DNA from 2 places in the Mesorhizobium sp. M0062 genome. Region 1 is predicted to be linked to the other one. Evidence: riboswitches for the same ligand, from Rfam matches in the RefSeq annotation. Region 1 holds a riboswitch; the other holds the start of a gene.
What was found. A riboswitch is a leader RNA that binds a small molecule or an ion and turns the genes downstream of it on or off. The one in region 1 is predicted to bind S-adenosylmethionine.

Region 2: it holds a riboswitch for S-adenosylmethionine, as region 1 does, so the genes downstream of both, NKJ64_RS24310 (O-succinylhomoserine sulfhydrylase) here and metX (homoserine O-acetyltransferase MetX) in region 1, are expected to answer to the same signal.

Annotation. Positions count from the first base shown of each region.
Region 1 covers NZ_JAMYUO010000017.1:31,611-38,962, reverse strand. Annotated here, with positions in the region: gene NKJ64_RS19965 (sugar kinase) at 1-377, shown strand, start outside; gene NKJ64_RS19960 (prephenate/arogenate dehydrogenase family protein) at 385-1,320, opposite strand; gene hisC (histidinol-phosphate transaminase) at 1,325-2,434, opposite strand; SAM riboswitch at 2,561-2,638, shown strand; gene metX (homoserine O-acetyltransferase MetX) at 2,699-3,868, shown strand; gene metW (methionine biosynthesis protein MetW) at 3,865-4,479, shown strand; gene NKJ64_RS19940 (DUF1330 domain-containing protein) at 4,487-4,807, opposite strand; gene NKJ64_RS19935 (glycosyltransferase family 2 protein) at 5,056-5,991, shown strand; gene NKJ64_RS19930 (DUF1194 domain-containing protein) at 6,043-6,831, opposite strand; gene NKJ64_RS19925 (ABC transporter ATP-binding protein/permease) at 6,895-7,352, opposite strand, start outside.
Region 2 covers NZ_JAMYUO010000025.1:50,128-57,479, forward strand. Annotated here, with positions in the region: gene araD1 (AraD1 family protein) at 1-679, shown strand, start outside; gene NKJ64_RS24295 (hypothetical protein) at 707-1,048, shown strand; gene NKJ64_RS24300 (ABC transporter substrate-binding protein) at 1,172-1,942, opposite strand; gene NKJ64_RS24305 (2'-deoxycytidine 5'-triphosphate deaminase) at 2,044-3,138, opposite strand; SAM riboswitch at 3,279-3,356, shown strand; gene NKJ64_RS24310 (O-succinylhomoserine sulfhydrylase) at 3,414-4,604, shown strand; gene NKJ64_RS24315 (ceramide glucosyltransferase) at 4,616-5,767, opposite strand; gene apaG (Co2+/Mg2+ efflux facilitator ApaG/CorD) at 5,989-6,381, shown strand; gene NKJ64_RS24325 (Hsp33 family molecular chaperone) at 6,568-7,352, opposite strand, start outside.

The sequences.
Region 1 (7,352 bases):
TCGCTTCGGAGACGGCTGCACGCATCGTCTGCGGCCATGCGCTGGACCCCGAAACCGCCTGCGCCGACCTCGCCAGCCGCACAGACGCCTTTGTCGCGGTGACCGGCGGCGCCGCGGGAAGCTGGTGGCATGACCGGTCCGCCGGATGCGTGCGCCACATCGCGGCGCCGAAGATCAAGGCGGTCGACACGCTTGCCGCCGGCGACGTGTTTCACGGTGCCTTTGCCGTCGGGCTTGCCGAAGCCATGCCTATCGAGCAGGCCTTGCGCTTTGCCAGCGCGGCGGCCGCGCTCAAATGCCAGCGCTTCGGCGGCCGGCTGGGCGCGCCGGACCGGGCCGAGACAATGGCCATGGTCGCGGCGACCTGGCCCGTCTGAAACAGATTTAACTTTTCGCCGGGTGCTCGACCGCCTGCCGGCCGAAATCCGGCACGTCGATATCCTGGCCGGCCTCGATGATCGAACGGCGAACGGCCCGGGTGCGGGTGAACAGGTCGAACAGCTTGTCGCCGTCGCCCCAGCGGATCGCCCGCTGCAGCGAGGCGAGGTCCTCCGAAAAGCGCGCCAGCATTTCCAGGATGGCATCCTTGTTGTGCAGGCACACGTCGCGCCACATGGTCGGGTCGGAGGCGGCCAGACGGGTGAAGTCGCGGAAACCGGAAGCCGAATATTTGATCACTTCCGACTTGGTCACCGATTCCAGATCGTCGGCCGTGCCGACGATGTTGTAGGCAATGATGTGCGGAAGATGCGAAACGATGGCCAGCGTCATGTCATGATGCTGCGGGTCCATCGTGTCGATGTTGGAGCCGCAGCGCCGCCAGAATTCCGACAGCTTTTCCAGCGCGGCCGGATCGGTTCCCGGCAGCGGCGTGAAGATGCACCAGCGGTTTTCGAACAGCTCGGCGAAACCCGCATCCGGGCCCGATTTCTCCGTACCCGCCAGCGGGTGTCCCGGAATGAAGTGCACGCCGTCCGGCACATAGGGCTGCATTTGCGCAATGACGGAGGCCTTGGTCGAACCGACATCGGTGAGGATGGCGCCTTTTTTCAGCGCCGCTGCGATCTCTTGCGCCACCTCGCCCGACGACCCCACTGGCACCGAGACGATGATCAGGTCGGCGTCGCGGACCGCTTCCCTGGCGTAGGTGGTGTAGCTCTCGCCAAGACCGAGCTCCTTCGCCCGCGCCAGCGTGGCCGGGCTGCGCGTCGCGATGGCGACATGGCGGGCCAGGCCCTCGCGGCGGATGATGCGGGCCAGCGACGAGCCGATCAGGCCGATGCCGACCAGCGCGATCTTTTCAAACATCGGTGCTGTCATTGTTTCAGCTTTTCAGGAATGTCGTGAGGGCATCGATGACGCCGCGATTTGCTTCTTCGGTGCCGACGCTCATGCGCAGCGCATTGGGAAAGCCATAGCCGGTAACGCGCCGCAATATATAGCCGCGCTGGGTGAGGTAATCGTCCGCCGCCTCAGCCGAATGCCTCTTGTCGTCGGGAAAGTGGATGAGGACGAAATTGCCGACGCTGGGCGTCACGCGCAGCCCAAGCTTCGTCAGTTCTTCATTCAGCCAGATAAGCCAGGTCTCGTTGTGCAACGAACTGCGCTCGACATGGGCGCGGTCGCGGATGGCGGCAATGCCGGCCTCGATCGCTGTTGCGTTGACGTTGAAAGGGCCGCGGATGCGGTTGATGGCATCGACGATGTGCAGTGGGCCATACATCCAGCCGATGCGCGCGCCGCCAAGGCCGAGCTTGGACAAGGTGCGGGTCATGACCACATTCTGTGCGCTGCCCGCCAGCTCGATGCCGGCCTCATAGTCATTGCGCCTGACATATTCGGCATAGGCCGCGTCCAGCACCAGAAGCACGTTGCCCGGGAGCGCGGCATGCAGGCGGCGGACCTCCTGGAACGGCAGATAGGTGCCGGTCGGGTTGTTGGGATTGGCGAGGAAGATGATTTTGGTCCGCGGCGTCACCGCGGCCAGGATCGCGTCGACGTCGGCGCGCTCCTCGGTTTCCTTCACAGCAACCGGCTTGGCCCCCGCCGACTGAATGTAGATCTTGTAGACCATGAAGGCATGTTCGGTAAAAATCGCCTCATCGCCTGGCGCAAGATAGGTCTGCGCCAGCAGGCCAAGTATCTCGTCGGAACCGTTGGAGCAGATGATGTTTGCCGGGTTGAGGCCGTGCACCTCGGCGATCGCCTCGCGCAGCCGGCGGGCGGTGCCGTCGGGATAGACATCGAGCTTGCTGGCCACTTCGCGCGCGGCCTCGATCGCCTTCGGCGACGGGCCGAGCGGGTTCTCGTTCGACGACAATTTATGGACCTTGGCGACGCCGGCCGGTGCCGTGCTCTTGCCCGGCACATAGGCGTCGATGTCCATAATGCCCGCGCGGGGCGTCGGCCGTGCCTTGTCCGCTGTCTTGTCCATGTCGCAAATCCATCGAGAATGCCTCCGTCCGGAGGCCGCAGCGGAAATACAAGCCGTAGCCGCGAATGTCGAGAGGCGGGCAATAGCTGGCCGTTGACGCCGGGCCGCACGAGTTCTAGAAGAACGCAACAGTTCCGTGGTGATTTGGCCGGTCGGCTTGCAGCCACGTTAAACAACTCGCTAAAGGGCCGTTTGCGTGACGTAACCGGCTTTGCGATCGCATTGCCGGTTTTTTATTGCCTGACGGCGGGCAAGGAGAGTCACATGGCCGCGCTCCGCGCTACAAAAACCAACAACGAGGCCGACAACCCGTCGAGCCCTGTGTTGCGTTTTGGCCCTGACAAGCCGCTGAAGCTCGACGCCGGCACGCTTTTGTCGCGGTTCCAGATCGCCTACCAGACATATGGCGCCCTCAACGATGCCCGCACCAACGCCATCCTGGTCTGCCACGCGCTGACCGGCGACCAGCATGTCGCCAGCACCAATCCGGTGACCGGCAAGCCCGGCTGGTGGGAAGTGCTGATCGGTCCCGGCAAGATCATCGACACCAACCGCTTCTTCGTCATTTGCTCCAACGTCATCGGCGGCTGCCTCGGCTCCACCGGTCCGGCCTCGACCAATCCCGCCACCGGCAAGCCCTACGGCCTCGACCTGCCAATCATCACCATCCGCGACATGGTGCGGGCGCAACTGATGCTGGTCGACCATTTCGGCATCGAAAAGCTGTTTTGCGTGCTCGGCGGCTCGATGGGCGGCATGCAGGTGCTGGAATGGGCGTCATGCTATTCCGAGCGCGTCTTCTCGGCCCTGCCGATCGCCACAGGCGCACGCCATTCCTCGCAAAACATCGCCTTCCACGAGGTCGGCCGCCAGGCTGTCATGGCTGATCCGGACTGGCATGGCGGCAAATATTTCGAGCACGGCAAGCGCCCGGAAAAGGGGCTCGCCGTGGCGCGCATGGCCGCCCACATCACCTATCTGTCGGAAGCCGCCCTGCATCGGAAATTCGGCCGCAATCTGCAGGACCGCGAAGCGCTGACCTTCGGTTTCGACGCAGATTTCCAGATCGAAAGCTATCTGCGCCACCAGGGCATGACATTCGTCGACCGCTTCGACGCCAACTCCTACCTCTACATGACCCGTTCGATGGATTATTTCGACCTCGCCGCCGACCATGGCGGCCGGTTGGCCGATGCCTTTGCCGGGACCAAGACCCGCTTCTGCCTGGTGTCCTTCACCTCGGACTGGTTGTTCCCGACCGAGGAGAGCCGCTCGATCGTGCATGCGCTCAACGCCGCCGGCGCCTCCGTCTCCTTTGTCGAGATCGACACCGACCGCGGCCATGATGCCTTCCTGCTCGATGAACCCGAACTGTTTGCCGCCATCAAGGGCTTCATCGGCTCGGCGGCCCGCGCAAGGGGGCTCGCCTCATGAGCGTCAATGGCAGCCAGCGCGTCGACCTCGAAGTCGTGGCCAACCTGATACCGCCGCAGTCGCGGGTGCTCGATGTCGGCTCCGGCGACGGCCTGCTGCTCGAACTCCTGCAGGAGACCAAGCAGGTCGACGGCCGCGGGCTGGAGCTGTCACAGCGAGGCGTCAATGAATGCGTTGCGCGCGGCCTCTCGGTCATCCAGGGCGATGCCGACACCGACCTCGAATTCTATCCGGACAAGGGTTTTGACTTCGTCGTCCTGTCACAGACGCTGCAGGCGACCCGCAACCCGAAGCTGGTGCTCGACGAGCTGCTACGAATCGGCAACCGCGCCATCGTCTCCTTCCCCAATTTCGGCCACTGGCGGGTGCGGCTGTCGCTGTTCGTCAAGGGCCGGATGCCGGTGACCGCGGACCTGCCCTATTCCTGGTACGACACGCCCAACATCCATTTCTGCACCATCCGCGACTTCGTCAATCTGGTCGAGGAACTCGGCGCTTCGGTCGAGAAAGCCACCGCGCTCGACGGCAACGGCCAGAAGATCGGCCTGTCAATGCCATGGTGGTTCTGGAATTTCTTCGGCCAGCAAGCGGTGTTCTTGCTGAAGCGGTAGTTTGCCCCTATTCCAGCACGTCCGTCGCCTTGTGCGGGTGCTGAACGCCATCGGCGATGATCACATCGGCGTGGGAGTTGTCGGTGCGCAAGACCAGAATCTCCCGATAGGCTGATGAATCGTACCAGCCCCACGCATGCGCCCTGTCCGGAAACTCGATGACGATCAGATGCCCGGGCCATTCGTTTTCGACCACGTCCATGTCGCCGCCGTGGACAAGGAAGCGGCCGCCGAACGGCTCCAATGTGGCGTCGATCCTCTGCAGATACTCGACAATCTGCGGGCCCATTGTGACTTGACGCATATGGGCGACGGCGTAGGCGGCCATGGCTGAACTCCCTGTGAGATCGAAGCCCGACGACCGGCTTCGTTGGCGCAATCTGCAGACATGATGGCCATCGGTCGATTACGTCTGGGGTAATCGGCCGGCTTACCGGCGTCCTGGCTCAACAGTTTGTGATGACATTGCCGCTGGTTTTTTGTAGCGTCGAATCGAATGCCATCCCGGGGTAAGGCTTGGACGGCGACCATCAAAACCTCCGGCCTCCAGGCATTTCGGGGCACAATCGAAGCAACATGTCCAAGGCAACCGACCTCGCTCCGCTGATCTCGGTGATCACACCGACGCACAATCGCCGCAGCAAGGTGGTGCGCGCCGTGGAGAGCGTGCTGGCGCAGAATTTTCCCCGGTTCGAACACATTGTCGTCGATGACGGCTCGACCGACGGTACGGCAGCCGCACTTGCCGAAATCCGCGATCCACGGCTGATCTATGTTGGCTCGAAATGGCGCGGCGCCAATGCCGCCCGCAATGCCGGCATCGAGCGGGCGCAGGCGCCGGTGGTGACATTCCTCGATTCCGACGACGTCTATTTGCCGGATCGCCTGGCGCGGACGCTGGAGCAGTTCGACAACAATCCCTCGCTCGAAGTGCTGATCAGTTCCTTCGTGTCGCTGAAGGGCAATCGCCGCACCAACTGCGTCAACCGCGAAGCGCTGCTGAGCCGCGACTCGCTGGAGCGGGCCCTTGTCGCGCAGACCATCTTCATTGCCGGGTCGGCAATCACCGCCCGGCGCGAGTCGCTGCTGGCCATCGGCGGCTACGACAGTGACGTCACGCGCATGCAGGATCGCGAATTGTTGCTGCGCTTTGCCCGTCGCAGCGGCGCGCAGCTGTCCGAAGTGATCGACTGGAAAAAGTACAACTCGGAGAATTCGATCTCCGGTCGCCGGGACGGCTATGTCGAAGCCTATGCGAGCTTGATCGACAAGCACCCCTATATCGCCGACCGCTACCCCTACATTCCGCCTTACATGATCGCCCGGCAGCTCATCGCCGATGCACTCAAGGGCAGGGTTTCGCAGGCGTTCTCCGGCTATATGGCCAACCGGTCGTCGAAGGCGCTTGGCTATTCGCTGCCGCAGCTGTTGCGTGGCTATGTCGGCGGCCGGCGCTGGCGCCGCGATCTCTATGCCGAATTTCGCGACAAATACGGTGCACGGCCGGCCTGAAGTTTGCCGACAAGCCGCGCAGCGGCTTTCCCCTCCGAACTGCCTCAAACCTCATTTGTCGAGTTCCGGCAGATATGGGTCGGAATATAGCCGCCGGTCGCGTTCGCCCTGCAGGCAGTCCATGGGTGCGGCGGCATCGATCGGGACCACGGTCGCATCGGCGATGCCGCTCACCTCCAGGATCAGCTTGCGGCGTATGGCGGTGGCGAATTCCGAGGCCGCATAGATCGGCAACACGAAGGAGCCGGGCCCACCGGTGACGCAGTCGTCATAATACTGGTCGAGATGGCTGAAGGTCGGCGACGGGCTGATCAGGATCGGCAGGCCGTTGATGACGATGCCCTTGGCCACCGCCGCATCGCGTGTCGTGGCGACGGGCAGCCCGGTGTTGTTGGGACCGTCGCCGGAAATGTCGATGACGCTGCGTGGCGCATCGAACCCCGTGCCCTCGAACAGCCCGGCGCCGAAGGCAAGCGCACCGGAAATCGAGGTGCCGCGAAAGCTGCGGAACGGCCGCGCTTCTATTCTGTCGGCGAAGGCGTTGGCGCTCTCTGCGCTGTCGATCACCTGCCAGGCGATGACGCCATCCTCGCGCACGACGCCCGCCCATTCGAAATAGGCAAGCGCGATGCGCCCGGTGGTTCCCGAGCGCACGGCCTTGATGAAATCGGGATGCCTGAGGGCCTCGACATAGCCAGCGCGCTGCAGCGCGAACTCCCTCTCGTCCATCGACTGTGAGATGTCGACGGCCAGCACCAGTTCGACATCCACGGCAACGGCCGGGGCAGCCACGGGCGTGGTGCAGGCAAGGCAAGCTAACAGACTGAACGCGTTGAGCATGGCCGCACCACCGATATTTCGATCCGTGATCTTCGCCGCGATCGCGGCGAAATAAAGCCCCTTCTACTTCTTTCGCCGCACGGCCGCTTTCGGCGGCGGGTCGATGGCGCCGGTCCTGACTCGGGCGGGTTTCAGTGGCGCAGCACCCGTATCCTTCACGATGTTCAATGCGCGTGGAAAGAAATGACCATTGTGCAGTCCGCGCCCGATGTTGAGGATCGCGGTTTCCGGCAGGCGTTTCTCCAGCATGGACAGTACCCTTCGCAGCGAAGGACCATCGAACGCGTCCATCGCTTCGTCGATGATCACCCATTTCGGCTGCCGCAAGGCCAGTCTGGCGAAGGCCAGCGACCGCTGTTCGTCATCGTTGAGTTCACGCTCCCAGCGTGCGGAACGGTCGAGCGAGGATGACAGCCGCTCGAGGCCGACCTCGGCCAGCACCGCCCCAAAATCAGCATCGCCAGCCGGCGCCGAGGCATTCGGATGCAGCACTTCGCGTAACGTGCCGGCAGGAAAATACG
Region 2 (7,352 bases), on a different contig from region 1:
CAGCGATGGCGGCGAGGAGCAGCTTACCGATTCCATGAAGATGTTCCGCATGGGGCTCGAAGGCGGCAAGCCGGCCAAGGGCCAGACCGGCGTGCAGCCGGAATGGTTCTACAAGGGCAACGGCACCATGGCGGTGGCGCCGGGCGCCGCACTGATGTCGCCGGCCTTTGCGCAGGACGCCGGCGAGGAGCCGGAAATCGCCGGCATCTATGTCATCGGCGACGACGGCGCGCCGTTCCGCGTCGGCTTCACGCTGTCGAACGAGTTTTCCGATCATGTTACCGAGCGGGTGAACTATCTGTTCCTGGCACATTCCAAACTGCGCAACGCCTCGTTCGGGCCGGAAATCCTGATCGGCGACCTGCCGGCCGACGTCAGAGGCTCATCGCGAATCTATCGCGACAGCAATTTGCTGTGGGAAAAGCCGTTCCTGTCGGGCGAAGCGAACATGTCGCACACAATCGCCAATCTCGAACATCACCACTTCAAATATTCGGCCTTCCGCCAGCCGGGCGACGTGCATGTGCACATGTTCGGCACGGCGACGCTGTCCTTTGCCGACGGCATCAAGACTCAGGCTGGCGACGTGTTCGAGATCGAGGCCGGGGATTTCGGCCTGCCGCTGCGCAACCCGCTGGAGATTGAGCAGCCGGTTAAGGTGGCGGTGAAGGCGCTTTGAGGCAGCATCACAATTTGGGAGCCGGAAATGAACGGAATGCGGCTTGTCATTGTGTTCACGGGCGTGGCCCTGTTCCTGACCCAGCCGTCGGTGGCCTTTAGCGCCGGCCAGTGCAGCCCGAAGTCCTATCGTGAAGCCCGTTTGGCGATGACGAGCCGTCTTCTAGCAACCGGCTATTCGAAAGCCCAGGTGAGCTTTCTGATGCGCAACACGGATCACATGACATCAGCGCTTCGCAGCGACAGGCTGAACAACAATGGCAAGGTCTGCGGCATCGACTCCGCCAAGGCCCATGTCCTCGGTTGCCTCGACAAGCAGTTGTTCCCGTTGAAGCGCGGCTCAAACGCTTCGCTCGACGAGGTCAACTGACCGAAGGCTTTTGGGGCAGGAAACGTTTGGCCGCACGCGAACTGCTGTTTATCGGCCATTTTCATGCCTGCCTTGGAGCCGCGAAATCGTATCTCTTTCGCGGCTGACGCCGGCGGACGGGACTCAATAGATATCGAAATCGAAATACTTGGCCTGGATCTTCTTGTAAGTGCCGTCGGCGACGATGGCGTCTATCGCCGCGTTGAGCTTGTCGCGAAGTGCCGTGTCCTCCAGGCGGACAGCGATGCCGGCTTGCGTCTCGGTGCCCTTGACGTCACCGACAAGCTTGCAGCAGCCGTCGCTCGCCTTCTTCAGCCAGTCCATCAGAACGAATTTGTCGGAGATGACGGCGTCGAGACGGCCGTTCTGCAAGTCGGTGATCGCCTCTTCCTGGGTGGGGTAGAGTTTCGCCTCGGCGCCGGCCTTGCCATAGGCGTCCTGCGCATAGTCGGCCTGGGTGGTCGAGGCCTGCGCGCCCACCGTCTTGCCGGCAAGGGCTGCCGGTTCGGTGGAAGTGAGGTCGCCGTCCTTGGGCGCCACCAGCGCCAGCGGCGTCGTGTAGTATTTGTTGGTGAAGGCGACCTGTTTCTTGCGCTCCTCGGTGATGCTCATCGAGGCGATGATGGCGTCGAACTTTTTCGCCTGCAGCGCCGGGATGATGCCGTCCCAGTCCTGGGTGACGATCTCGCACTCGACCTTCATCTGCGCACACAGCGCATTGGCAATGTCGATGTCGAAGCCCTCGATCTTGCCGTCCGCGGTGATGGTGTTGAAGGGCGGATAAGCGCCCTCGGTGCCGATCTTCAATTTCTCCTGCGCCTCAGCCAGCGAGCCGGCCGATATCACCAGCATGGCAGCGCCCGCTGCCGATATGATCCATCTTGAAATCTGCATTTTGGTTCCCCTTGCGCGCCGTTCTCTTGCCGGCCACCGAAAGGCAGCCAAGCATGGTGAGGCAGCGCAGGCAAGTATTTTGCCTGACGGTGATCGAAGGTTCAGCCGGCGGGGCGGAAATGCTTGGAGAGCTTGAGGCCTTGCGCCTGGTAATTCGAGCCGAGATCGGTGCCGTAAAGCGCCTGCGGCCGCTTCAGCATGTGTTCGTAGACCAGCCGGCCGACGATCTGGCCGTGGTCGAGGATGAACGGCACTTCGTGGCTGCGCACTTCGAGCACCGCCCGGCTGCCGGTGCCGCCTGAGGCCGAATGGCCGAAGCCCGGATCGAAGAAGCCGGCATAGTGAACACGGAATTCGCCAACCAGCGGATCGAAGGGCGTCATCTCGGCGGCGTAGAGCGGCGGCACGTGCACGGCTTCGCGGCTGACCAGGATGTAGAACTCGTCAGGGTCGAGCACCAGTTCGCCGGCGCCGCTCTTGTAGAGCGGCTCCCAGAAATCGACGGCATCCTGGGCGGCGCGCTTGTCGACATCGACCAAGCCGGTGTGATGCTTGCCGCGATAGCCGACCAGGCCGTTCTGGTCGCCGTCAAGATCGATCGACAGCGCAATGCCGCCGCCGGAAATGTTGGGCGGCTCGGTCGCCACCAGCATCTCGGCGCGGTGCAATTCGTTCAGTTCTGCCTCCGACAACAGCGCGTTGCCGGTGCGAAAGCGGATCTGCGACAGCCTCGATCCGGCGCGTACGACGATCGGGAAGGTGCGCGGACTGACTTCGAGATAAAGCGGCCCGTGATAGCCGGGGGCGATCTTGTCGAACTCATGGCCGCGATCGGTCATCACCCGGGTGAAGATGTCGAGCCGGCCGGTCGAGCTCTTCGGGTTGGCCGAGGCCGACACATTTGCGGGCAGCGCCAGGCTTTCGAGCAGCGGCACGATGTAGACGCAGCCGGTTTCCAGCACCGCGCCCTCGGCGAGACTGAATTCGTGCAATTTCAGCCGGTGAAGCTTGTCGGCCACCAGATGATCGGGACCCGGCAGGAAGGAGGCGCGCACGCGAAAAGCCTTGTCGCCGAGCCTGAGATCGAGGCTCGCCGGCTGCACCTGGTCGACATCGAGCGCGCGCGGCGACTTCAGCGCGCCGGACTGAAACAGCGCGGAAATGTCCTGATCGGGAAGAATGCCTGTCTGCCGCAAAAGGCTGGCTCCGCTCCAAGGTCGGTCTCTTTGTGGCAGGTTCTTGCCGCAAAACCGCTGGATATTATTGCGGAACCTGCCTGGTACAAACCTCTTAATGAAGCCGGCAATTGACGCAAGCGCAGGTGAGGTCTAAAGGGTCGTTATCCCGTGGTGATTTGGCCGGTCGGCTTGCAGCCACGTTAAACAAGTCGCTAAAGGACCGTCGGGCCGCAAGGCCATATGGACCGGTTGCGACTTTCGCGGCCGGTTTTTTTGTGTCTGGAACAAAAGCGATGAGCACCAAGAAGCGTAACTGGAAACCTCAGACCGCACTCGTGCACGGGGGAACGCTGCGTTCCCAGTTCGGCGAGACGTCCGAAGCGATGTACCTCACCCAAGGCTATGTCTACGAGACGGCGCAGGCCGCGGAAGCCCGTTTCAAGGGCGAGGAGCCGGGCTTCATCTATTCGCGCTACGCCAACCCTACCGTCGACATGTTCGAAAAGCGCATGTGCGCGCTGGAGGGTGCCGAAGATGCCCGCGCCACGGCGTCGGGCATGGCGGCGGTGACGGCAGCGCTCCTGTGCAGCGCCAAGGCCGGCGACCATATCGTTGCGGCGCGCGCGCTGTTCGGCTCCTGCCGCTGGGTGGTGGAGACGCTGGCGCCGAAATACGGCATCGAGGCAACGCTGGTCGACGGCACCGACATCGCCAACTGGGAAAAGGCGGTGCGGCCGAACACGAAACTGTTCTTCCTGGAAAGCCCGACCAATCCGACGCTTGAAGTGGTCGACATCGCAGCGGTGGCGGCGCTCGCCACCTCGATCGGCGCCAGGCTGATCGTCGACAATGTCTTTGCCACGCCCTTGCAGCAGAAGCCCTTGCAGCTCGGCGCCCATATCGTCGTCTACTCCGCGACCAAGCACATTGACGGCCAGGGACGCTGTCTCGGCGGCATCATCCTGTCGGACAAGAAATGGATCGACGAGAATTTGCACGACTATTTCCGCCATACCGGCCCGAGCCTGTCGCCGTTCAACGCCTGGACGTTGCTCAAGGGCCTGGAGACGCTGCCGGTTCGGGTGCGCCAGCAGACTGAAAGCGCGGCCAAGATCGCGGATTTCCTGGCAGGACGGCCGGAAATCGCCCGCGTCATCTATCCCGGCCGCGCCGACCACCCGCAGGCCGACATCGTCAAGAAGCAGATGACGGGCGGATCGACGCTGATCTGCCTCGACGTGAAGGGCGGCAAGCAGGCGGCCTTCGCCTTGCAGAACGCGCTCGACATCGTGCTGATCTCCAACAATCTCGGCGACGCCAAGAGCCTGATCACCCATCCGGCGACCACCACGCACAAGAACCTCAGCGACGAAGCTCGCGCCGAGCTTGGCATCGAGCCGGGAACGCTCAGGCTGTCGGTCGGTCTTGAGGATACGGACGATCTGCTGGAGGACGTTGCGCAGGCACTGAAGGCAGCCGGGTAGGCCGCGAGGCGTCACGCTCCCGACGAGGCCTCTTCCAGCTCGGCTGCCTTGGTGCCGATGATCATGGTGTTGCCGCGCCAATCGACGGCGCCGCTCAGCCAGCCGCGCGCCCAGATGGCGGGAAGCATCATGTCGCGGACCATCATCGCCGGGACCATGCGCAGCGACAGGTGCCAGCCCTTGGCCGCGGCCAGCGCGCATTCGGGAATGTAGGCCGCCGCCAGCACGGCCAACACCGTGGCCGGCAGGCTGACGCCGGCACTTGCTGCCGCCACCAGCGCCAACGCCAACGGCACGGCGACGCCGGTCAGGATCTCGGGTGCGAAAAACAGCGGGAAAGTGACGCGGCGCAACCGCGCCCAGCGCGCCTGACGCGACCAGATGTCGGCAAGTCGGCGCTGCCCCAGTGGTTGCTCGAAAGGCGAGGCAACGAGATTGACGCGCAGGCCCAGTCCGTTGACCAGCTTGGTTGCAGCAGCATCCTCGGCGATCTCGGCGGCCAGCGCGCGGATACCGCCATTGGTATCGAGCATCGGCTTGTTCCACAGCATGCTCTTGCCCTGGGCAAAGCCGAGGCCAAGCGCCTCGCCGGCATATTGCGAGCGCGCCTGCAGCGTGTTGAGGAACGCGCATTCGACCTCGGCCCAGAAGCCATCCGGCCGCGAGCCGATCGGCGTCGAGCAGATAAGCCCGGTATTGGTCCGCCAGGCCGCCATCAGGTGCTGGACGTAATCCCTAGGCATCAGCACGTTGGAATCCGCCAGAATAACCCAATGATTGCGCGCCGCTTCCCAGCCCTTGACGCAGTTGTTGAGCTTCGGGTTGCTGCTGACGCGGTCGTCGCCGATCAGCAACTGGGCCGGCACGTTGGGAAACAGGACGATCGCCCTGTTTATCAGTTTGACGACGGGATCGTCGGCGTGAGCGACGCAGAAGATCAGTTCGTAGCGCGGCCAGTCGAGCGAGAAGGCTCGATGCAGCGTCTCTTGTGTGAACGGCTCCACGCCGCGCGACGGCACGACGATCGAGACCGGTGGCTGCTCGTCGGACGGCGGAGGGATAAGGCGACGCGCTTGCAGTTTCGACGAAGCAAGCAGGATGCTGGCGAGATTGGAAAGAAGCAAAGCGGAGGAAGCGAAGGCGGCTGTGAGAGCTAGTTCCATGAGATCTGGTCACTCCGGAAAGGCCGCTCGCGGCTGCTTTGTCAGTCGACAGATGGGCCTTGAGTCGCCGGCAAGGTTTGCGCACACCAACACTGTCATGTGTCACTTAAATGACATTGTTTGTCGGCACCTCCGCTTTGAGGCTGGCAGGACATGCCGTTGTGCGCGTATCAAACCGCATAGCGCGACAAATGTTCCTTGCCGCGCAACCGGAGCAGCCCATGTATCGCGCCGTCACGCGCAACATCGAAGTGCAGGTCAGACCGTTCTACCTGGAGGACCGCTCGGACCCGGCGGAGAACCGTTATGTCTGGGGCTACCAGGTGACCATCGACAACCAGTCGGACGATTTCGTGCAGCTTATGGCGCGTTACTGGCACATCATCGACGGCAGCGGCCGGGTCGAGGAAGTGCGCGGCGCCGGCGTGGTCGGCGACCAGCCTGAGCTCAATCCCGGCGACAGCTATCAATACACGTCAGGCTGCCCGCTCTCGACGCCGTCCGGCTTCATGGTCGGCCACTACACCATGCGCAACAAAAAGGGCGAGACGTTCGACGTCGCTATTCCCGCGTTTTCGCTGGATCTGCCGGGGACCCGACCGACGGTGAATTAGGGGTTTTCTCCCCGTCACTATACGGGGAGAAATGCCCGGCAGGGCGATGAGGGGCAGCGCCAGACTCATGAGGTCATCTTCCACGCACATGACGTAGGCTATGCGCGGCCATTCACCAAAGTTCGCGCTGCCCCTCATCCGCCCTTCAGGCACCTTCTCCCCGTGAACGGGGAGAAGGAAGAGATGCTACTGAGCTGCAAACTCCGCCGGGTCGAAGTCGTACTGCTTCGAGCAGAACTCGCAGGCGACGTGGATGCCGCCATCTTCGGTGCTGTCCTTGATCTCCTGCGCGGAAAACCCCTCGAGGATGCCGCGTATCTTGTCCCTTGAGCAGGAACATTGGTCGGCGACCGGCACGCCGCCGAAGACGCGCACGCCATGTTCGTGGAACAGCCTGTAGAGCAGCCGCTCGGCGCCGATGGTCGGGTCGATCAGCTCGGTCGGCTCGATGGTGCCGAGCAGCGCCACCAGCTCGCGCCACGAATTGTCGGCCGGCTCCTGCGTCACGTCACGCGGATCGCCGTCGCCGCCCGAAATGTCCGGCACGCGCATGCGCTCGGGTGACTGCGGCAGGAACTGCGCCAGGATACCGCCGGCGCGCCACTGCTCGCGCGCACCGCCGGGGCCGGGCGTCAGCAGCTTGGCCACCGACAGCCGGAGGTCGGTCGGGATCTGCTCCGACTGGCGGAAATAGGTGCGCGCGGCGTCTTCCAGCGTCTCGCCGTCGAGCTGGACGATGCCCTGATAGCGCTGCGTGTGCGCGCCCTGGTCGATGGTCAGCGCCAAAACGCCGCTGCCCAGCAGCGTCTGCTGCGAGGTCTGGCCTGCGGCCACCAGGGCCTCCAGCCGGTCGGCATCGAAGCGCGCATAGGCGCGCAATGCCGAAGGCGTGGAGAAATCCGCGACCAGCATGTCGACAGGCCCGTCGGTGCGGGTCTGCAGGATGAACTTGCCTTCAAATTTGAGCGAAG